DNA from 3 places in the Enterobacter sp. HK169 genome. Region 2 is predicted to be linked to each of the others. Evidence: predicted binding sites of a transcription regulator. Region 2 holds the regulator's gene; each other region holds the start of a gene.

Region 1 (7,797 bases), 1.2 Mb from region 2:
GAAACCCGCAAGCGTCTGATTGCCGGTCATATGACCGAGATCATGGAGCTGCTGAATCTCGATCTGAGTGACGACAGTCTGATGGAGACGCCGCACCGCATCGCGAAAATGTACGTCGACGAAATTTTCTCCGGGCTGGATTACGCCAACTTCCCGAAAATCACCGTCATTGAAAACAAGATGAAAGTGGACGAGATGGTGACGGTACGCGATATCACGCTGACCAGCACCTGCGAACACCACTTCGTGACCATCGACGGTAAAGCGACCGTGGCGTATATCCCAAAAGATACGGTGATTGGCCTGTCGAAAATCAACCGCATCGTGCAGTTCTTTGCTCAGCGTCCGCAGGTGCAGGAGCGTCTGACGCAGCAGATCCTGACCGCGCTGCAAACGCTGCTGGGCACCAATAACGTGGCCGTCTCTATCGACGCGGTTCACTACTGCGTGAAGGCGCGCGGCGTGCGTGATGCGACCAGTGCAACGACCACCACGTCGCTGGGCGGCCTGTTTAAATCGAGCCAGAATACCCGCCAGGAGTTCCTGCGCGCCGTACGTCACCACAACTAAGTCTTACAGGGCAGGAACCATGGAGCGAAACGTCACGCTCGATTTTGTTCGCGGCGTCGCCATTCTCGGTATCCTGCTGCTTAATATCAGCGCCTTCGGCCTGCCGAAGGCGGCTTATCTCAATCCTGCCTGGTATGGCGACATCACGCGCAGTGATGCCTGGACCTGGGCTGTCCTCGATCTCTTCGCGCAGGTTAAATTCCTCACGCTGTTTGCCCTGCTGTTTGGTGCAGGTCTGCAACTCCTCCTCAAACGCGGTACGCGCTGGATCCAGTCGCGCCTGACGCTGCTGGTTCTCCTCGGCTTTATCCACGGGCTGTTCTTTTGGGACGGCGATATTCTTCTCGCGTATGGACTAGTCGGGCTGATCTGCTGGCGTCTGATTCGCGATGCGCACAGCGTAAAAAGCCTGTTTAACACCGGCGTGATGCTCTATGTCATGGGGCTTGGGGTCCTGCTGCTGCTGGGGATGATCTCCGGCGAGGCGACGAACCGTTCCTGGATACCGGATGCCGCTAACCTGCAGTACGAACAGTACTGGAAGCTGAAGGGCGGTACGGAAGCGATAAGCAACCGCGCGGATATGCTGGGGGATAACCTCCTTGCGCTGGGCGCGCAATACGGCTGGCAGCTGGCGGGCATGATGCTGATGGGGGCGTCACTGATGCGCACCGGCTGGCTGAAAGGGGAGTTCAGCCTGCGTCACTATCGGCGAACGGGTGTCGGGCTGGTGCTGATCGGCGTGCTGATTAACCTCCCGGCGATAATCACGCAGTGGCACATCCACTGGGATTACCGCTGGTGCGCGTTCCTGCTCCAGGTGCCGCGCGAACTGAGCGCGCCGTTCCAGACCATCGGATACGCGGCGCTGATCTATGGCTACTGGCCAACGCTTTCCCGCCTGTGGATCGTCAGCGCTATCGCCTGCGTGGGCCGCATGGCGTTGAGCAATTACCTGCTACAAACGCTGATATGCACCACGCTTTTCTATCGCTTTGGCCTGTTTATGAAATTCGACCGCCTCACGCTGCTGGCGTTTGTTATTCCGGTCTGGGTGATTAACCTGGCGTTTTCTGTTCTCTGGCTACGCTATTTCCGCCAGGGACCGCTGGAGTGGGTGTGGCGTCAGTTAACCGCACATGCTTCAGGGGTATCATTGAGGAACACATCCAGATAACGATCTGGATCACAATCATTAACAAAACGGATGTAAGCGTTTTCATGAGTGTGAGCTTCTTCACGTAGTCCCCTTTCTCTCGCTGCCAAAATAGCCACCTTGCTAAACACAGGGGGTGTCTGTGAGTTGCTGCAATCCTTTGAAGGATGGTGAATATGATCACCATTCGTGACGTCGCCCGTCAGGCGGGCGTTTCTGTGGCTACCGTCTCACGCGTGCTGAACAATAGCGCGCTGGTCAGCCCTGAAACCCGTGAAACCGTAATGAAAGCCGTGACCCAGCTCGGGTACCGGCCAAATGCCAATGCCCAGGCGCTTGCGACGCAGGTCAGCGACACCATCGGCGTGGTGGTGATGGATGTATCGGATGCCTTTTTCGGCGCGCTGGTCAAAGCGGTCGACGTGGTCGCCCAGCAGCATCAGAAATATGTCCTGATCGGCAATAGCTATCATGAGGCGGAAAAGGAACGCCATGCCATCGAAGTGCTGATCCGCCAGCGCTGTAACGCCTTGATTGTCCATTCAAAAGCCTTGAGCGATGAAGAGCTAACCGGCTTTATGGATCAGATCCCGGGCATGGTGTTGATCAACCGCATCGTCCCCGGCTATGCCCATCGCTGCGTCGGGCTGGATAACGTCAGCGGCGCCATGATGGCGACGAAAATGCTCATCAACAACGGGCATCAGCGGATCGGCTATCTGGCCTCCAGCCATCATATTGAAGATGACGACCTGCGGCGCGAGGGGTGGCAAAACGCCCTGAAAGAGCACGGCATTACGCCGTCAGAAAGCTGGACAGGCACAGGTACACCGGACATGCAGGGCGGTGAGGCGGCAATGGTCGAGCTGCTGGGCCGCAACCTGCAGCTTACTGCAGTGTTTGCCTATAACGACAGCATGGCGGCAGGGGCCCTGACGGCGCTGAAAGATAACGGCATTGCGGTGCCACAGCATTTATCACTCATTGGTTTTGATGATATTCCGATTGCCCGTTACACCGACCCGCAGCTGACAACGGTGCGTTACCCCATTGCTTCTATGGCGAAACTGGCGACTGAGCTGGCGTTACAGGGGGCGGCAGGGCTGCTGGATCCGGGCGCAACACACTGTTTCATGCCGACTTTAGTGCGTCGGCACTCCGTCGCGGCCCGACAAATTGTGGTTCCGATCACTAACTGATTACATCAGGTGATGTAACCGTTTTCAATCTGTGAGTAAATTCACAGTATCTTAACAAGGCGCTGACTATGATGTCAGCGTTTTAGGGGCTGAAAAGCTATGTAACGGTGATTATTCACTTTCACTATAGCCAATGTGCCGCAAACAACGAATAAAACGCATTTCTGGAGCGTTACCGAACACGGAAGAAAGAAATTTTATAAGTGAACTTCGGCTGTCAGTAACGTTTTATTAACACCTGCCCGCCGATCGTTATTCACAAGAACTACCCTGCATAAAAAAAACCGGAGATACCATGAATAAGAAGGTGTTGACCCTGTCTGCCGTAATGGCAAGCATGCTTTTTGGTGCAGCAGCGCACGCTGCGGATACCCGTATTGGTGTGACCATCTATAAATACGACGACAACTTCATGTCTGTTGTACGTAAAGCGATTGAGAAAGATGCGAAAGCAGCGCCAGACGTTCAGCTGCTGATGAACGACTCCCAGAACGACCAGTCCAAACAGAACGACCAGATCGACGTTCTGCTGGCGAAAGGCGTGAAAGCCCTGGCCATCAACCTGGTTGACCCGGCTGCAGCAGGCACGGTTATTGAAAAAGCGCGCGGCCAGAACGTGCCAATCGTCTTCTTCAACAAAGAACCTTCCCGTAAAGCGCTGGATAGCTACGACAAAGCGTATTACGTCGGTACCGACTCCAAAGAGTCCGGTATTATTCAGGGCGATCTGATCGCGAAACACTGGGCGGCGAACCCGAACTGGGACCTGAACAAAGACGGTCAGATTCAGTTCGTGCTGCTGAAAGGCGAACCCGGCCACCCGGATGCTGAAGCCCGTACCACCTACGTTATCAAAGAGCTGAACGACAAGGGTCTGAAAACCCAGCAGCTGGCGTTAGATACCGCGATGTGGGATACCGCTCAGGCGAAAGATAAGATGGACGCGTGGCTGTCCGGCCCTAACGCGAACAAAATCGAAGTGGTTATCGCCAACAACGATGCGATGGCAATGGGTGCGGTAGAAGCGCTGAAAGCGCACAACAAATCCTCCATTCCTGTGTTCGGCGTGGATGCGCTGCCAGAAGCGCTGGCGCTGGTTAAATCCGGTGCGATGGCCGGTACCGTTCTGAACGATGCCAACAACCAGGCGAAAGCCACCTTCGATCTGGCGAAAAACCTGGCCGATGGCAAAGGCGCGGCTGATGGCACCAGCTGGAAAATTGAAAACAAAATCGTTCGCGTACCTTACGTGGGCGTAGACCAGTCCAACCTGGCTGAGTTTATCGGTAAATAAGTTAGCGGTACTGTCTCCACTGGGCGCAATTCGTTGCGCCCTTTTATAACGCGATATGCGAGGCCAACAAGGTATAATTATGGTCAGCACAAATACTCAGTCATCCGGTGAATACCTGTTGGAAATGAGCGGTATCAACAAGTCATTTCCCGGCGTTAAGGCACTCGATAATGTTAATTTAAAAGTTCGTCCTCACTCTATTCATGCCCTGATGGGGGAGAACGGTGCGGGTAAATCAACATTATTAAAATGTCTTTTTGGGATCTATCAAAAAGATTCTGGCAGCATTCTTTTTCAGGGGAAAGAGATCGATTTCCATTCAGCGAAAGAAGCACTGGAAAACGGTATCTCGATGGTTCACCAGGAATTAAACCTGGTGCTGCAGCGTTCAGTCATGGATAACATGTGGTTGGGGCGTTATCCAACCAAGGGTGTCTTTGTCGATCAGGACAAAATGTATCGCGACACCAAAGCGATTTTTGATGAGCTGGATATTGATATCGACCCGCGCGCCCGCGTGGGAACATTATCCGTCTCCCAGATGCAGATGATCGAAATCGCCAAAGCGTTCTCCTATGATGCGAAAATCGTCATCATGGACGAACCGACATCGTCATTAACGGAAAAAGAGGTTAATCACCTTTTTACCATTATTCGTAAGCTAAAAGATCGCGGCTGCGGCATTGTGTATATCTCCCACAAAATGGAAGAGATCTTCCAGCTGTGCGATGAGATTACCATCCTGCGCGACGGTCAGTGGATTGCCACGCAGCCGCTGGAAGGGCTGGACATGGACAAGATCATCGCCATGATGGTCGGCCGTTCCCTTAACCAGCGCTTCCCGGACAAAGAAAACAAGCCGGGCGAAGTGATCCTGGAAGTACGTAATCTGACCTCGTTACGCCAGCCGTCTATTCGCGATGTCTCCTTCGACCTGCACAAGGGCGAAATCCTGGGGATTGCCGGTCTGGTCGGGGCAAAACGTACCGATATCGTGGAAACCCTGTTCGGTATCCGTGAGAAAGCCGAAGGCACTATTACGCTGCACGGTAAGAAAATTAACAACCACAACGCCAACGAAGCCATTAATAATGGTTTTGCGCTGGTGACGGAAGAGCGTCGTTCAACCGGTATTTATGCCTATCTGGATATTAACTTTAACTCGTTAATTTCTAACATTCGCAATTACAAAAACAAAGTCGGGCTGCTGGATAACTCCCGCATGAAGAGCGATACCCAATGGGTTATTGACTCCATGCGCGTGAAAACGCCGGGACACCGCACCCAAATTGGTTCGCTGTCAGGCGGTAACCAGCAGAAAGTCATTATTGGACGTTGGTTATTAACCCAGCCAGAAATTCTGATGCTGGATGAACCGACCCGCGGTATTGACGTCGGCGCGAAGTTTGAAATTTATCAGCTGATTGCCGAGCTGGCGAAAAAGAATAAAGGGATCATTATTATTTCTTCCGAAATGCCGGAATTGTTAGGGATCACGGATCGTATTCTGGTTATGAGCAATGGTCTCGTTGCCGGTATTGTTGACACCAAAACGACAACGCAAAACGAAATTTTGCGTCTTGCGTCTTTGCACCTTTAAGATCAGGGGCTCCTCATGAGTGCGTTAAATAAAAAAAGTTTTCTCACTTACCTGAAAGAAGGCGGTATTTACGTTGTTCTTTTAGTACTGCTGGCTATCATCATTTTCCAGGACCCTACGTTCTTAAGCCTGCTGAACCTGAGTAACATTCTGACCCAGTCCTCCGTGCGTATTATTATTGCGCTGGGCGTGGCGGGCCTGATCGTAACCCAGGGGACGGACCTTTCTGCCGGTCGCCAGGTGGGTCTGGCGGCGGTTATCGCGGCAACCCTGCTGCAGTCGATGGAAAACGCCAACAAGGTCTTCCCGGAAATGGCCACCATGCCGATTTTCGTGGTGATCCTGATTGTCTGCGCCATCGGTGCGGTGATTGGTCTGATCAACGGTATCATTATCGCCTACCTGAACGTGACGCCGTTTATCACCACGCTGGGTACGATGATCATCGTTTACGGTATCAACTCCCTGTACTACGACTTTGTCGGTGCTTCCCCCATCTCGGGTTTTGACAGCGGCTTCTCGACCTTTACGCAAGGGTTCATCGCGCTGGGCAGCTTCCGCCTGTCGTATATCACCTTCTATGCGCTGATTGCGGTGGCCTTCGTCTGGATCCTGTGGAACAAAACGCGCTTTGGTAAAAACATCTTCGCTATCGGCGGTAACCCGGAAGCGGCGAAAGTCTCCGGCGTGAACGTTGCCCTGAACCTTCTCATCATTTATGCCCTGTCCGGCGTGTTCTACGCCTTCGGCGGGATGCTGGAAGCGGGCCGTATCGGCTCTGCAACCAACAACCTCGGCTTCATGTACGAGCTGGATGCAATCGCAGCCTGCGTGGTGGGCGGCGTCTCCTTCAGCGGCGGCGTGGGTACGGTACTGGGCGTGGTGACCGGTGTGATCATCTTCACCGTCATCAACTACGGCTTGACCTATATCGGCGTGAACCCGTACTGGCAGTACATCATCAAAGGCGCCATCATTATCTTCGCGGTCGCGCTGGATTCACTCAAGTACGCGCGTAAGAAGTAATTCCTCCTCGCGTTATCCGGCCCGCTCATCGAGCGGGCTTTTTTTATGCCCTACGCCAGATGCGACTCCTCCCGGGTCACAATGCGCTCAAACCAGTCGAGTTCAGAGAGCTTGCAGGCGACCCACTGCTCGGAAAAGGCGTCGCCCAGGCTGTCGGTGAGGTATTGACAGCGGGCAAAGGTCTCAATCGCCTCCTGCTGAAACAGCGGCAGCTCGGGACGATCGTGCTGCGGTTCGGGCAAATCCTCGTCGTCGGTGTTTTCCAGCCCGTACAGCATGCCGGTCAGGATCGTGGCGGCGACCAGATAGGGATTGGCATCGGCCCCGGCCAGCCGGTACTCGATACGACGGTTGTGGTCATCCGAGCAGGGAATACGCAGGGCGGCGGAACGGGTGTTATAGCCCCAGGAGTTAAATACGGGCTCCGTCAGGTTTTTACGCAGGCGACGAAACGCGTTGACGCCCGGCGCAAGAATGGCGACGGAGGCGGGCATCAGCGCCAGCTGCCCCGCGATGCACAAACGCATCATGCTGTTAAGCGCGTTCACCGGGGAAGCAAAGACGTTTTCGCCGTGACGATTGTTCAGGCTGAAATGGAAGTGCAGGCCGCTGCCGGACAGCTGGCTGAAAGGTTTAGCCATAAAGTTGGCCTGCAGGCCGTGCTTTTCGGCAACGTATCGGGTCAGGCGACGAAGCGCCAGCACGTTATCGCAGACCTCAACGACGCGATGGCTGTGCTTCAGGTTTAATTCGTACTGACCGGACTCGGCTTCCGCCACGATCCCGCACATCGGGATGCGCTGAAGGTGCGCCAGCTGTTCCAGCTCGTCAAACAGTGCCGCATGGGCCGTCGTAGTATCCATGTGAAAACAGCCCTGATTTTGCGGATCCCGATCGTCATGCCCCGTCAGATAGAACTCGATTTCCGGGGCAATCACCGGGAAGAGGCCGT
Region 2 (7,797 bases):
ATCAGGGGACTGCCCAGTGGCGCGGATAAATAAAATCTCGATCACGCTCTGTGCTTTACTGTTTACTTCACTCACTTTCACGCCAGTGGCAAACGCCTCTCAGCAGGCGCGGCATTCTGCTGTACAAAAAAACCATCTGGTGAAAGCCACAGAACGTAAGAAAAAAACCACCGCTAAGAACGACAAGAAAAAAACACCGGCTCAGACGAAACAGACCGCTTCCAGCAAGACGAAAACAAAACCTTCCCGCACTGCCCACTCCGCTAAAAGTAAAGCTTCGCAAACCGCCGCTAACCTCGTTACTGAAAAATGCATCACGCGTAAAGGCCACAAGGCGAAATGCACGAAGGTCACGAAAATAGCGGAAGTGCATAAAGTGCGTGTACAGAAAGCGCAAAAAACCGCGATGAATAAACTGATGGGGCAGATTGGCAAACCTTATCACTGGGGTGGCAGTTCGCCGCGTACCGGGTTTGACTGCAGCGGCCTCGTCTATTACGCCTATAAAGATCTGGTCAAATTCCGCATTCCGCGTACCGCCAATGAGATGTACCACCTGCGCGATGCCTCTCCGGTTGACCGCGGTGAGCTGGAAAACGGCGATCTGGTGTTCTTCCGCACTCAGGGTCGCGGCACGGCTGACCACGTCGGCGTCTATGTCGGCAACGGGAAATTCATCCAGTCTCCACGTAGCGGCCAGGATATTCAGATCACCTCTCTCAGTGAAGACTACTGGCTACGCCACTACGTCGGCGCACGTCGCGTGATGACGCCGAAAACCATTCGTTAACCCCTGCCCTGCCACATCCGTGGCGGGGTAAGTTCCTCTTTTGCATACCCTTTCAATTTGCTATCCTGTCCTTGTTGTCTGTGTGGTTATTGGCAACGCAAAATACAATAAGGAGAGAAGCAATGTCGTTCGAATTACCTGCACTACCGTATGCAAAAGACGCCCTGGCACCGCACATTTCGGCGGAAACCCTGGAATATCATTACGGCAAGCATCACCAGACGTACGTCACCAACCTGAACAATCTGATCAAGGGCACCGATTTTGAAGGCAAAACGCTGGAAGAGATCGTCCGCAGCTCAGAGGGTGGCGTCTTTAACAACGCGGCTCAGGTGTGGAACCACACCTTCTACTGGCACTGCCTGGCACCAAATGCCGGCGGTGAACCTGTCGGTGAACTGGCTACCGCTATCAACGCCGCATTTGGCAGCTTCGCGGATTTCAAAGCGAAATTTACCGATGCAGCCATCAAGAACTTCGGTTCTGGCTGGACGTGGCTGGTTAAAGAGGCGGATGGCAAACTGGCTATCGTGTCCACTTCAAACGCGGGCACCCCGCTGACCACCAGCGCTAAGCCGCTGATGACCGTGGACGTGTGGGAACACGCTTACTACATTGATTACCGCAACGCGCGCCCGAACTACCTGGAGCACTTCTGGGCACTGGTTAACTGGGACTTTGTCGCGAAGAACTTCGCCGCGTAAGAGACACGCAGAAGGGTACGCCCTTCTGCGTTTTTGGTTTATTCCGCAGCGCAGGCTGCTTCAGGCTGTTTACGACCCGACATTATCACCAGCAGCAGGCCGAGCGCGGCAATAATCGCCCCCATCACCGGCACAAAGCTGTACCCCAGACCGCCTGAAATCACGGCCCCACCGGCCGCCGCGCCCAGGGCATTACCCAGGTTAAACGCACCGATATTCACGGAAGATGAAAGTCCCGGCGCCTCGTGCGCCACACGCATCACGCGCATCTGCAGCGGCGGCACCACGGCGAAAGTGGCGGCTCCCCAGACGACCATCGCAATCGCGGCCCCGAACTCATTACGCGCCAGCCACGGAATGGCAACCATGATGACGATCAGCAGGGTTAAGAAGCCCTTCAGCGTCCCGCTCACGGAACGGTCGGCAAATTTCCCGCCCAGATAGTTGCCGATCGAGAAGCCCACGCCAATCAGCACCAGCATCGCGGTAACGAAGAGAGGCGTTGCGTGGGTGATATCGTGCAGTACCGGTGAAATATAGGTGTAGAGGGTAAACATCGCCCCTGCCCCCAGCACGGTGGTGAGCAACGCGGAGAGCACCTGCGGGCGCATCAGCACCGCCAGCTCTTTACGCACTTCCGGACGTTCTCCGGCATTGCCTTTCGGCAGGGAGAAGAACAGCGCCACCATCGCAATCACGCCCAGCCCGGCCGTCGCCAGGAAAGACATACGCCAGCCGATCGCTTCTCCCAGCCAGGTTGCCGCAGGCACCCCGCCGATATTGGCAATCGTCAGCCCCATAAACATGGTTGCCACGGCGCTCGCCTGCTTGTGTTTTGGCACCACGCTGGCAGCCACAACCGATCCCAGCCCAAAGAACGCGCCGTGGTTAAGGCTGGTCAGAATGCGCGACAGCATCAATGTGGTGTAGTCCGGCGAAATGGCCGAAAGCACGTTGCCCAGGGTGAAAATCGCCATCAGGAAAATCAGCGCATTGCGGCGCGCGCGGTGTGAAAGAAGAAGCGTCATCAGCGGCGCCCCGACCATCACGCCGATAGCGTAGGCGCTGATTAACATCCCTGCCGCAGGGATAGAGACATCTACGCCCCGGGCAATAACAGGCAGTAACCCCATCGGGGAGAATTCAGTGGTGCCAATCCCAAAAGCGCCAATCGCCAGGGCCAGCAGGGGAAAATTGATTTTCATGCGTCAACTCCGGATGCCGTGTCATGTGGTGACACAGAACAAAGAAGCAGAAAGCATGACATCAATCACAAAAAATGAGAAGTTAACAAAATGGCAAAAGATTTTTGCCAGAGAAGTAACAATCCGGGGAGTTGGGAGGGAGAAGGCTCTCCCTCCGCGTAAAATCAGTGCAGCGCAGCCGTCAGACCGGCCGCAACAATCAGAGCCAGCACAACAATGGTGGTGAACAGCGAAAACTTAAGATCGGAACTCATCAATTTTTCTCCTTTTAATCCCCACACGAAAAGTGAGCTTGCTCATTTTTGCACAGATTACGTCAAAAATCTTCCTGGATTTATACTGATAACCACTTTACCTCTTCCCCTTTTCATCAAGATAGGACAAAATTCCACGCTAAATTTATTAGCGTACCGGCCATTGACCCCCTCCTGACGTCCCGTGTCGTTTTCCCGGCGTGCCGCAATTCAAGATTGCGAGATAAGGGTGAGAGAAGGCAAACGTTTACCTTCAAGTTTTTCAGGAGCTTAGGATATGGTCTGGAGTGACATTTAATGGCAACAATTAAAGACGTAGCAAAACGCGCAAACGTTTCCACTACAACCGTATCACATGTAATTAACAAAACCCGCTTTGTGGCGGAAGAGACGCGCAACGCCGTCTGGGCAGCGATCAAAGAGCTGCACTATTCGCCAAGTGCGGTTGCGCGTAGCCTCAAGGTTAATCACACCAAGTCCATTGGATTGCTGGCGACCAGCAGTGAAGCGGCCTATTTTGCCGAGATCATTGAAGCGGTCGAAAAGAACTGCTTCCAGAAAGGCTATACCCTGATTCTGGGCAACGCGTGGAACAGCATTGAAAAACAGCGTGCCTACCTGTCGATGATGGCGCAAAAGCGCGTTGATGGCCTGCTGGTGATGTGTTCCGAGTACCCGGAATCCGTGCTGTCGATGCTGGAAGAGTATCGCCATATTCCGATGGTGGTGATGGACTGGGGCGAAGCGCGCGCAGACTTTACCGATTCCGTTATCGATAACGCCTTTGAAGGCGGCTATATGGCCGGTCGTTATCTGATCGAACGCGGCCACCGCGAGATTGGCGTGATCCCCGGTCCGCTGGAGCGCAACACCGGCGCGGGCCGTCTGGCCGGTTTTATGAAAGCGATGGAAGAAGCGTTGATCAACGTGCCGGAAAACTGGATTGTGCAGGGCGACTTTGAGCCGGAATCGGGCTACCGCGCGATGCAGCAGATCGTCTCCCAGCCGCACCGTCCGACCGCCGTGTTCTGCGGGGGCGACATCATGGCCATGGGCGCGCTCTGCGCTGCCGACGAGCTGGGCCTGCGCGTACCGCAGGATATATCCGTGATCGGCTATGACAACGTGCGTAACGCGCGTTTCTTCACCCCGGCGCTGACCACCATTCACCAGCCGAAAGATTCGCTGGGCGAAACGGCCTTCAATATGCTGATGGACAGGATCGTCAACAAGCGCGAAGAGTCGCAGTCTATTGAAGTTCACCCGCGTCTTATCGAACGCCGTTCCGTTGCGGACGGTCCGTTCCGCGACTACCGTCGTTAATCGCTTTACGGGGCCAGCTATGCTGGCTCCCGTAACCATTCCCGGTTCAGCGTTTCGCTGTCTCCCAGATAATCCAGCAGCCAGGCCATCGCAGGCGAGACGTCATTTTGCTGCCAGGTGAGGCAGCAGGCCGCATCCGGGAACGGATTCTCCAGCGTCAGCTCAACCCACTCTCCGGTATCGATGCGCGGACGCGCGAAATGAACGGGCACCATCGCGACGCACAGCCCGGCGCTGAGGCACGTCGCCGACGATTCCCAGTCAGGGGCCACCACCCGCCGCTGGTTGTCCAGAAGCCAGGTGATACGCTTGGGCAATGAACGGGACGTATCCTCCAGCACCAGCGACGGCCAGTTGCGCAGCGTGTCATCGCTGAGCGGCCCTTCCATCGACGCCAGCGGATGATCGCTTGCCACCACGCATTTCCAGCTCAGCATCCCCATGTCGCGAAAAGCGTAACGTCCCCCGACCGGGATCGCCTGCGTAGCCCCAATCGCCATCTCTGCCCTGCCGTCCGCCAGTGCATCCCAGACGCCGTTAAACACCTCCTGCGAGACCCGCAGCTCGACGTCAGAGAAATGACGGTAGAAATCGACGATCATCTGCCGGGTGCGTTCCGGCTTAACGATGTTATCCACCGCGATGGAAAGATGTCCCCGCCAGCCGTTAGCGATCTGCTGACACTGTTCGCGGGTGATCTGCATTTTTTTGATAACAGAACGCCCTTCCTTCAAAAACCACGCGCCTGCGGGCGTTAATTCCACATCACGATGCCGCCGTTCAAACAGCGGAACCGCCAGCCACTCCTCCAGCTGGCGCACCGTGTAGCTTATTGCCGAAGGGACGCGGTGCAGCTCCTGCGCCGCACCGCTGAAGCTGCCGTTACGCGCAACAGCATCGACCACTTCAAGAGAATAATCTGACCACATTTTCTGCCTGCAAATTTTTTGAATGCACCAGCCAAATATTAGCGTTTCACAAGCAGCTTTGCACTCCCTACACTCAGCGCCAATGTATACCTGCCTCCTCAGGAGAATAAAATAATGCAACCCAGGAACGGTTTTTTAGTCTGGCTCGGCGGCTTAAGCGTGCTGGGCTTTTTGGCCACCGATATGTACCTGCCGGCGTTTGCCGCCATGCAGGAAGATTTACAAACGCCGGCTGCCGCCATCAGCGCCAGCCTGAGCTTATTCCTCGCCGGCTTTGCCTTCGCACAGCTGCTCTGGGGACCGCTCTCGGATCGCTTTGGTCGTAAGCCGGTGCTGTTGCTGGGCCTGGCCATTTTTGCCGTGGGCTGCCTGGGGATGCTATGGGTACGCGATGCCAGCTGGCTGCTGGTGCTGCGTTTTATTCAGGCCGTGGGCGTCTGTGCCGCGGCCGTGACCTGGCAGGCGCTGGTCACCGACTACTATCCGGCTAACCGCACAAACCGTATTTTCGCCACCATTATGCCGCTGGTAGGTCTCTCACCTGCCCTCGCCCCACTGCTGGGCAGCTGGATCCTCGCTCATTTCGACTGGCAGGCCATTTTCGCCACGCTGTTTGCCATTACCCTGGTCCTGATGCTGCCGGCGTTCGCCCTTAAGCCCGCGCATAAAAAAGAAGCGCATGCAGACGCGAAGCCGATTACCTTCACTTCCCTGCTCAGCGCCAAAGCGTATCGCGGGAATGTCCTGATCTATGCCGCCTGCTCGGCAAGCTTCTTCGCGTGGCTCACCGGCTCGCCGTTCATTCTGCACGATATGGGCTACAGCCCGGCAGCCATCGGCCTGAGCTATGTTCCGCAGACCATCGCATTCCTGGTGGGCGGGTACGGCTGTCGCGCGGCGCTGCAAAAGTGGGAAGGTCAGCAGATGCTGCCGTGGCTGCTGGTGCTGTATGCGCTGAGCGTCATCGGGACCTGGGCCGTTGGCTTTATTCCTGGCGCCGGTCTGGCCGAAATTTTGATCCCATTCTGCGTGATGGCCGTTGCGAACGGGGCGATTTACCCTATCGTTGTAGCGCAGGCGCTGCGTCCCTTCCCGCAGGCAACAGGCCGCGCCGCCGCGCTGCAGAACACCCTGCAGCTGGGGCTGTGCTTCCTGGCAAGCCTGGTGGTCTCCGCGCTGATTGCCACGCCGCTCCTGACCACTACCAGCGTGATGCTGGTGACCGTTGCGATGGCGGTGTTGGGCTATCGCATGCAGGCCTCCGCGCAGCGTGAGCAGGAAAAGAGTGCTCAGGTTGAAACGTCACATGCCTGATTGCGCCAGAAATCATGTTAATTTTCAGTGATTAGGTTGCTAAGAATTTTCTATTGAATCACCAAATTTTGAGGCCTATACTAAATTTGGTTCGATTAAATACGATAAATATTAAGTGTTAACGGGAGCCGGAGTGCTCCCGTTTTACCATGGAAGGCATTTCGGCAAGGGTTATCTCCCTTCCTCTGTTCTACGTCGGATATTAGCCTCGCGGTATTTACCGTGAGATTTCTCACAAACCAAAAAAAGCGTCTACGCTGTTTTAAGGTTCTGATCACAGTAGGGTGATGGAGAAGCTATGAGTTCATCGTGTATAGAAGAAGTCAGCGTTCCGGACGATAACTGGTCCCGGATCGTCAGTGAACTGTTAGGTCGAGCAGGCATCACTATCAATGGATCATCGCCATCCGATCCTCAGGTTAAACATCCCGACTTTTTTAAACGCGTGCTGCGAGAGGGATCGTTAGGCCTGGGAGAAAGCTACATGGACGGCTGGTGGGAGTGCGAACGTCTGGATACCTTTTTCGCCAGCGTGCTGCGTGCCGGTCTTGAAAATCAACTCCCTCGCAATCTGAAAGACACCCTGCGCGTCGCCTCTGCCCGACTGTTCAATCTGCAAAGTAAAAAACGCGCGTGGATCGTTGGTAAAGAACACTACGATCTTGGCAACGACCTGTTCAGCCGTATGCTGGACCCTTTCATGCAGTACTCCTGCGCCTACTGGAAAGAGGCGTCGACGCTTGAAGAGGCCCAGCAGGCCAAGCTGCGTCTGATTAGCGAGAAGCTGCAGCTCCAGCCCGGAATGCGCGTGCTGGATATCGGCTGCGGCTGGGGCGGGCTGGCGTATTTTATGGCGAAGCACTATGGCGTCAGCGTCGTCGGCGTCACGATTTCAGCGGAACAGCAAAAAATGGCGCGGGAACGCTGCCAGGGTCTCGATGTGGATATCCGGCTGCAGGATTACCGTGATCTGAACGAACAGTTTGACCGGATCGTTTCCGTCGGCATGTTCGAGCACGTCGGGCCAAAAAACTACGCTACCTATTTTGAGGTGGTGGATCGGAATCTGAAACCGGACGGCATCTTCCTGCTGCACACCATCGGCTCTAAGCGAACCGACAATAACGTCGACCCGTGGATCAACAAATACATCTTTCCGAATGGCTGTTTACCGTCAGTCCGCCAGATTGCCAACGCCAGTGAATCCCATTTTGTAATGGAAGACTGGCACAACTTTGGCGCGGATTACGACACCACGTTGATGGCCTGGCATGCGCG
Region 3 (7,797 bases), 830 kb from region 2:
ATGGTAAAGATGGCGGCATTCTGCCAGCGCCCTTTCGCCAGACGCATGCAGAACAGCAGGGGCATTAATCCGCCAAGCCAGGTGGCGGCACATATCAGGTGAAAAGCATAATTAAGACGCTGCAGCGCCCCCGTCGGACCGTCGTTCATCGCCGCATGCCCTACCCCAGCCAGCAGGATAAGCTGTCCCATTGCGAGCAGCAGCAGCCGCGAACCTTTCAGCGGCGCAAGCCATGCCGCACCGACCGTCAGCGCAGCGAGGATTATTTGCCACAGCCAGACGCCGCCAAACCGGGTTCCCATCACGCTGAACCATACCTGTGGCGCAAACACATCTCCCCAGCCGTTGCCCATCAATCCGCCCTGCAGCACAAACATCAGGACCGCAGCCGCCAGGCTCACTAAGGCCGCCACTTTCTGCTGCGACAGAAAACGCCGGGACAGCAGACGGTGAAGAGACGAAGGCGCAAACCAGACGCTGTAAAGCGCATTGCCAAACACCAGCATCAGCGCCCCGAAATGGATAAAGCGTAGCCCGATATAACACAGCGTCAGCATGCTATTTCACGCTAAAGTGATAGCTGCCTTTGGTTTTATGGCCATCCACGGAAACCACATGCCAGTCCACCTGGTAAGTCCCTGATGCCAGCGTTTGTTCCAGCGGCACGGTAAGCTGAGCTTTGTTCTTTTCGTCGCGCGTAGCGGTTCCCGTTTTGATGACCTGCTTTTGCGCATCCGTTACCACCACACCGCTAAATCCAGGTTCGATACCTTCTGAAAAATTCAGCGTAAGTGCCTGCGGTGCGGTCACCACGCTGTCTGCTGCCGGGATCTGCTGTTTAAGATGTGCATGTGCCAGCACGGAAGGCGTCATCATTGTCGAGGCCACAAAAACCAGTGCGCAGACCGCGCGGGAAGCGGAGAAACCCATCCTATCATTCCTTTTTGTTATGTCTGTATGCTAAAGAATAACGCTGTATAATAAACGAGTCGAGGATCATCCTGCCTCCGCTTGTCATCGTCGTGCAATCGCGGTAACGTTGCCGCCGCATAAAAAGGAGAAGGTAATGAAGATCAATCTGGCCGCCCTTCCGCAGGACGAGATGGATAAAGTGAATGTCGATCTCGCTGCCGCTGGCGTCGCGTTCAAAGAGCGTTACAACATGCCCGTCGTGGCTGAAGTCGTGGAACGGGAACAGCCCGCCCATCTGCGCGACTGGTTTCGCGAAAGACTCATCGCCCACCGCCTCGCCTCGGTCAACCTCTCCCGTTTACCGTACGAGCCTAAAGTTAAATAAGCTTAACGAGTCGTTACATTTCCTTACGCGGAATCTGGCAGGATAAGAAAACCCTGATTATTTTAGGTGTATTCTTAAATCTCTGCGACTCAGTGTATAAGGAAGTCACGATGTCACATTGGAATATAGCGGCAGCCCAGTATGGCGGGCTGCATCAGACTGTAGATGACCATGTTACGCACCACCTGCGCTTCATCGCCGAAGCAGCACGGCAGCGGTGCGATCTGCTGGTTTTCCCTGAACTCTCATTAACGGGCTCTGGCTCGCCGACGTTACCTCCCCCGCCCGATGACGCGCAGCTGGAGCCGCTGCTCAACGCGGCACATCAACACCAGATCACCGTTATTGCCGGGCTCCCCCTGGAACAGAATGGCCAGCGCCAGAAAGGCCTTGTGCTGTTTTCGCCCGCTCGCCATCGCATTTTGCGCTATCCGCAAGGGGGCGGTGCCAGCCTCGTGCCGGGGGATAAACACCTTACCATCCTTGATGCACATCCCGATTCGCCCAATCTCGATCCCCGGGCAACGCTTGTTACCAGCTGCCAGTCGGTGGGGGATAATCGCTGGCGGCAGTCCATCAGTAACCTGCAGCGCTTCGCGCATAAATATGCCATTGCGGTGCTGATGGCGAACGCCTGCGGCGGCAGCGCGCTCTGGGATGAAAAAGGCCAGCTGATCGTGCGCGCGGATAAGGGCGAGCTTCTGGTGACCGGCACGCTCGGCGGAGAGGGTTGGCAAGGCGATATCATTCCTTTAGGCTAGGCGTTTTAAGCTCAGGAGTTTTCAATGCTGCGCGTCATCGATACCGAAACTTGCGATCTTCAGGGCGGAATAGTGGAAGTGGCCTCTGTCGACGTGGTTGATGGTAAAATCGTCAACCCAATGAGCCATCTGGTGCGTCCCGATCGCCCCATCAGCCCTCAGGCGATGGCTATCCATCGCATTACCGAATCGATGGTGGCGGATAAGCCGTGGATCGAAGAGATCATTCCGCACTACTACGGTAGCCCGTGGTACGTCGCGCATAACGCCAGCTTTGACCGCCGGGTATTGCCTGAAATGCCGGGGGAATGGATTTGCACCATGAAGCTGGCGCGTCGTCTCTGGCCGGGGATTAAATACAGCAACATGGCGCTGTACAAGTCCCGCAAGCTCAGCGTTCGTACCCCTGAGGGGCTTCACCATCACCGCGCCCTGTATGACTGCTATATCACCGCCGCGTTGCTGATTGATATTATGAATATCTCTGGCTGGACGCCGGATGACATGGCGACGATCACAGGACGTCCCGCGCTGCTGACCACGTTTACCTTTGGTAAATATCGCGGGAAGCCGGTGTCCGAGGTGGCGGATAAAGACCCGGGCTATTTGCGCTGGCTGTATAACAACCTCGACAGAATGAGCCCGGAGCTGCGCTTAACGCTGAAACATTATCTGGGCGACGCTTAACGCTCCGCACGGCCTGGCAGCGTGTCCTGCGCCAGGCCTATTAAAAAGGCATATTCCAGAGCAACCCCTTCGTACGATTTAAATCGCCCCGATTTCCCCCCGTGTCCGGAATCCATGTCGGTACACAGCAGCAGCAGATTGTCATCGGTTTTCAGCTCACGCAGTTTTGCCACCCATTTTGCCGGCTCCCAGTATTGCACCTGAGAATCATGCAAACCGGTGGTGACCAGCATATGCGGGTAGGATTTCGCCTCCACGTTATCGTACGGGCTGTACTCTTTCATATAGCGGTAGTACATCTCATCCTGCGGATTCCCCCACTCCTCAAACTCCCCGGTAGTAAGGGGAATGGATTCATCGAGCATGGTCGTGACCACATCGACAAACGGAACCTGCGCGACAATCCCCTTAAAGCGGTCGGGACGCTGGTTGATCGCTGCCCCCATCAGCATACCGCCCGCGCTGCCCCCCATCCCAAAGCAGAGCTGCGGATCGCCGTAGCCCTGCTCAATCAGCGCATCGCAGACGTCGAGGTAGTCATTGAAGGTGTTTTTCTTCTTCAGGAATTTCCCGTCTTCATACCAGTGCTGGCCCAGCTCACCGCCGCCGCGAATATGGGCGATGGCGAAAACAAAACCGCGATCGAGCAGGCTTAACCGGCTGCTGCTGAAATCGGCGTCCATGCTTGAGCCATACGAGCCGTAGCCGTACACCAGAATCGGGTTTTTGCCTTTCTGGAAATGAGCCCGATGGTAAACAAGAGAGACCGGCACCTCCACGCCATCACGGGCGGTGACCCACAGGTGCTCGCTGCGGTAGTTGTCGGACTCAAACCCTTTTACCTCGGTCTGTTTAATCACCTGGCGCTGCCCGGTATCCATATCCAGCTCAAACAGGGTGTCCGGCGTGGTCATGGAGGAGTAGCCGTAGCGCAACCGCGACGATTCGGGTTCAGGGTTGAACCCAATCCACGTCACGTAGGCCGGGTCATCAAACGCAATCCCCACCACTTCCCGGGTTTTTCGGTTGATTTGCCGGATACTGGTCAGCCCGCGCTGACGCTCTTCCACCACCAGCCAGTCGGTAAAGAGGGTGAACCCTTCCAGCATCACCTGATCCCGCGCGGGGATAAGCACCTCCCACTTGCGCTCATCGCGCACTTTGGTTTTATAGAGACCAAAGTTTTTGCCCTCGCGATTGGAGCGCAAATAAAAGCTGTGCTGGAAGTGGTCCAGGCTGTACTCGTGATCCTTGCGGCGCGGCAGGAAACAGAGCGGCTGGGCGTCCGGCAGTTCGGCATCCAGCAGCAGGACTTCCGACGTCGTCGCGCTGGCAAGGAAGATAATCACATAGTGGCGTGAGGAGGTTTTATGCAGGCTGACATAGAACGTTTCGTCTTTCTCTTCATAAACCAGCTCGTCGTCAGCGGAGTCCGTTCCCACGGTATGTCGCCACACCTGGTAAGGCAGCAGCGTCGACGCGTGCTTTTTGACGTAGTAAACCGTCTCGGAATCATTCGCCCAGACAAAATCCGGGGAGACGTTTTCCAGCATTTCCGGATACCAGTTGCCGGTCTCCAGATTGCGAAACCGCAGGCCGTACTGGCGGCGGGAGAGATAATCCTCCGCCAGCGCCATCACCGCGTTGTCAGGGGAAATGGACATGCCGCCCAGGGTATAAAACTCGCTGTGGGCGGCGCGCTGGTTGGCATCCAGCAGAATATCCCACTCATCCCATTCGGCGCTTAACACCGACTGACGCTGGTAGATGGGATACTCATTGCCGGGCTCGTAAATATGGCGATAGCGATAGCCGTTTTTGGTCCAGGGCGCGGAGATATCGCGCTGGGGAATACGCTGCACCATTTCATTCAGGAGCTGGTCCTGAAGCGTCTGCTGGCTGGACATGACCTTGCGGCCATAGTCGTTTTCCTCGTGCAGGTAGTCGAGTACCTCTGGCCGGGAGCGCGAATCGTCCCGCAGCCAGTAATAGTTGTCTATACGCGTATCGCCATGCGTGGTGATCGCATAAGGAGTACGTCGGGCTTTCGGTGGCATGTCATCATTCTTTTAAGTTTTACACCCTATAAGGTTGGCAAAACCCACGCATGATGCAAGCGAAACAGCGTCGCGACGGCGACGACTATCCCTGTAACGCCTGTTTTTGCTCCCGGATATCCCGCTCAATGCCCTCGCGCACGTCCTGAGGGATCTTTAACGCATCGCCCAGGGCGTTAAGGTAGCTCCGCTCCATAAAATGATCGATATCGATGGCTGCGCAGCTGAGGAAATAGAGCTCCAGCGCCTCTTCCTCATTTTTCACACTTTGGGCAAGACGCTGCGGCTCGAGCGGCTGTTCTATCGCCTGCGCCACCAGCACTCTTCCCTTCTCTTCAACGCCGGCTTCGCGCAGCTGCTGCTCGATCGCCGCTCGTTCCTTATCGTCAATATGCCCGTCGCTTTTCGCGGCAAAAACCAGCGCAAGAATGAGCCGTTCGGTACGCAGATCCAGCGGCGAGGTGTGCTCGCCGTAATGCGGTTCATCGCTGTGCGCGGTCCGTATTCTGTCCTTGTATTTATTCCACAGCACGGAGCCCGCGATGGCGCCGCCGCCGGCCAGCAACGCGCCTGTACCATACTTTGCCAGCAGCTTGCGTGAGGATTTATTCGCGACCAGCAGGCCTGCCAGCCCGCCGAGCGCTCCGGGTACCAGCAGTTTGCTGAGGTCCCGCTCGCCAGACGATGTTTTCTGCCCTAACAGGGATTGCAATTGATTTATCCAGCCAGACATGGTTTCCCTCACTTAACGGTGAACATGTTTCACAGCGTAAGCGAGCAGGCGTCAGGAAATGTCTGGTCGGGCTAAAGAAGCGCAAATTTCTGTCCCCTCGTTTAGCCGTGCACGAGACAGACGCAAACGTTTTCGTTTATACTGCGCGCAACTTTTTCAGGGGGATTGTTATGATTCGTTTAGGAACTGCGCTGCGACCTGCGGCGACGCGAGTGATGCTGTTGGGATCGGGCGAGCTGGGGAAAGAGGTCGCCATTGAGTGCCAGCGTTTAGGTGTGGAAGTCATTGCCGTAGACCGTTACGCCGACGCACCCGCCATGCACGTCGCCCATCGTTCTTATGTGATTAACATGCTGGATGGCGATGCCCTTCGCGAGCTGATTACGCGCGAAAAACCCGATTTTGTCGTGCCGGAAATTGAGGCCATTGCCACCGATACGCTGATCGCCCTGGAGCAGGAAGGCCAGCGCGTGGTGCCCTGTGCGAAAGCCGCAAAGCTGACCATGAACCGCGAAGGCATTCGTCGCCTGGCGGCGGAAGAGCTGGGATTGCCCACCTCGAGCTACCGTTTTGCTGGCGATAAGGCCGCGTTCCTGCAGGCCGTCGAGGAAATTGGTTACCCGTGCATCGTTAAGCCGGTGATGAGCTCCTCCGGAAAAGGACAGAGCTTTATTCGCGACAGCGGTACCCTGGATAACGCGTGGGATTATGCCCAGCAGGGCGGCCGTGCCGGGGCCGGTCGCGTGATCGTCGAAGGCGTCGTGAAGTTTGATTTCGAAATCACCCTGCTGACCGTCAGCGCCGTTGACGGCGTCCATTTCTGCGACCCGATTGGTCACCGTCAGGAGGATGGCGATTACCGCGAATCCTGGCAGCCGCAGCAGATGAGCACCCTGGCGCTGGAGCGTGCTCAGGAGATCGCCCGTAAAACCGTCCTGGCGCTGGGCGGCTATGGCCTGTTCGGCGTGGAGCTGTTTGTGTGCGGTGATGAGGTGATTTTCAGCGAAGTCTCCCCTCGCCCGCATGACACCGGCATGGTCACGCTGATTTCGCAGGATCTCTCCGAGTTCGCCCTGCACGTGCGCGCGTTCCTCGGCCTGCCCGTCGGCGGTGTACGTCAGTATGGCCCTGCCGCCTCGGCGGTGATCCTGCCGCAGTTAACCAGCCAGAACGTCACGTTTGATAACGTCGACGGGGCAGTGGGCGCAGGATTGCAGGTACGTCTGTTCGGCAAGCCGGAGATCGACGGAACTCGCCGTCTTGGCGTGGCATTAGCCACCGGAGATAACGTTGACGACGCTGTGGCAAGAGCGAAAGCGGCTGCTGCGAGCGTTAAGGTTGCAGGATAAAAAAACGGGCCAGAAGGCCCGTTTTTCATATGGCGAATGGCTTACTGCTTCGCGCCTTCAACCGCTTCGCGAGCCAGTTTGGTAATGCGATCCCAGTCGCCCGCTTCCAGCGCATCCGCCGGAACCAGCCATGAACCACCGATGCACAGCACGCTTTTCAGCGCCAGGTAGTCACGGTAGTTGGCAGGAGAGATACCGCCCGTCGGGCAGAAGCGTACCTGAGAGAAGGGACCCGCAATCGCCTGCAGCGCTTTGGTGCCGCCGTTCGCTTCGGCCGGGAAGAATTTGAACTCTTTCAGACCGTAGTCCATGCCCAGCATCAGTTCAGAGACGGTGCTGATGCCAGGGATCAGCGGAATAGTACCTTCCGTGGCGGCTTTCAGCAGCGGCTCGGTCAGGCCAGGGCTGATGGCGAACTGCGCGCCCGCTTCGGTCACTTCCGCCAGCTGCTGCGCGTTGAGAACGGTACCCGCACCGATGATGGCGTCCGGCACTTCTTTGGCGATAGCGCGGATAGCGTCCATCGCGCAGGCGGTGCGCAGGGTGACTTCCAGAACGCGAACGCCGCCCGCAACCAGCGCTTTCGCCATCGGTACAGCGTGCTCCAGCTTGTTTACCACGATAACCGGCACGACAGGGCCAGTGGTCAGGATTGCTTCTGCACTTGTTTTCCAGTTTTTCATCAGAGTTTTCTCTCGCCAGATCGTTAAAATCAAGTCGTCTTAAAACGTAATACAGGTTGCGCCCTGCTCCGCACCGGAGAGTTTCTCACGCAGCGCGCTGAACATTTCGCGTCCGGTCCCCACGCGCGATGCGCTCAGGTCAGGAATATGAGGCTGACGTGCCGCCAGCTCGGCTTCATCCACCAGCAGGGTTAACTCGCCCGTCTGACCGTTCACGCGGATCATGTCAC

What was found. The regulator PurR, encoded in region 2, represses purine synthesis genes. The targets are predictions, from matches to a motif close to CANGCAAACGTTTGCNTG.
Region 1: galS (HTH-type transcriptional regulator GalS) is a predicted target of PurR. The motif match lies at 1,777-1,794, and genes of this name have one in related genera.
Region 3: purT (formate-dependent phosphoribosylglycinamide formyltransferase) is a predicted target of PurR. The motif match lies at 5,655-5,672, and genes of this name have one in related genera.

What each region holds. Positions count from the first base shown of each region.
Region 1 covers NZ_CP017087.1:1,453,239-1,461,035, reverse strand. The annotation lists gene folE (GTP cyclohydrolase I FolE) at 1-570, shown strand, start outside; gene yeiB (DUF418 domain-containing protein YeiB) at 590-1,747, shown strand; gene galS (HTH-type transcriptional regulator GalS) at 1,903-2,925, shown strand; gene mglB (galactose/glucose ABC transporter substrate-binding protein MglB) at 3,221-4,219, shown strand; gene mglA (galactose/methyl galactoside ABC transporter ATP-binding protein MglA) at 4,299-5,819, shown strand; gene mglC (galactose/methyl galactoside ABC transporter permease MglC) at 5,835-6,845, shown strand; gene EnteroDNA1_RS06940 (glutamine synthetase family protein) at 6,896-7,797, opposite strand, start outside.
Region 2 covers NZ_CP017087.1:303,024-310,820, reverse strand. The annotation lists gene EnteroDNA1_RS01605 (C40 family peptidase) at 17-790, shown strand; gene sodB (superoxide dismutase [Fe]) at 913-1,494, shown strand; gene EnteroDNA1_RS01595 (MFS transporter) at 1,533-2,699, opposite strand; gene cydH (cytochrome bd-I oxidase subunit CydH) at 2,864-2,953, opposite strand; gene purR (HTH-type transcriptional repressor PurR) at 3,251-4,276, shown strand; gene punR (DNA-binding transcriptional activator PunR) at 4,294-5,205, opposite strand; gene punC (purine nucleoside transporter PunC) at 5,320-6,519, shown strand; gene cfa (cyclopropane fatty acyl phospholipid synthase) at 6,818-7,797, shown strand, end outside.
Region 3 covers NZ_CP017087.1:1,133,538-1,141,334, forward strand. The annotation lists gene copD (copper homeostasis membrane protein CopD) at 1-557, opposite strand, end outside; gene yobA (CopC domain-containing protein YobA) at 559-930, opposite strand; gene EnteroDNA1_RS05485 (DNA polymerase III subunit theta) at 1,067-1,297, shown strand; gene EnteroDNA1_RS05490 (carbon-nitrogen hydrolase family protein) at 1,408-2,058, shown strand; gene exoX (exodeoxyribonuclease X) at 2,083-2,745, shown strand; gene ptrB (oligopeptidase B) at 2,742-4,802, opposite strand; gene EnteroDNA1_RS05505 (tellurite resistance TerB family protein) at 4,888-5,535, opposite strand; gene purT (formate-dependent phosphoribosylglycinamide formyltransferase) at 5,706-6,884, shown strand; gene kdgA (bifunctional 4-hydroxy-2-oxoglutarate aldolase/2-dehydro-3-deoxy-phosphogluconate aldolase) at 6,926-7,567, opposite strand; gene edd (phosphogluconate dehydratase) at 7,607-7,797, opposite strand, start outside.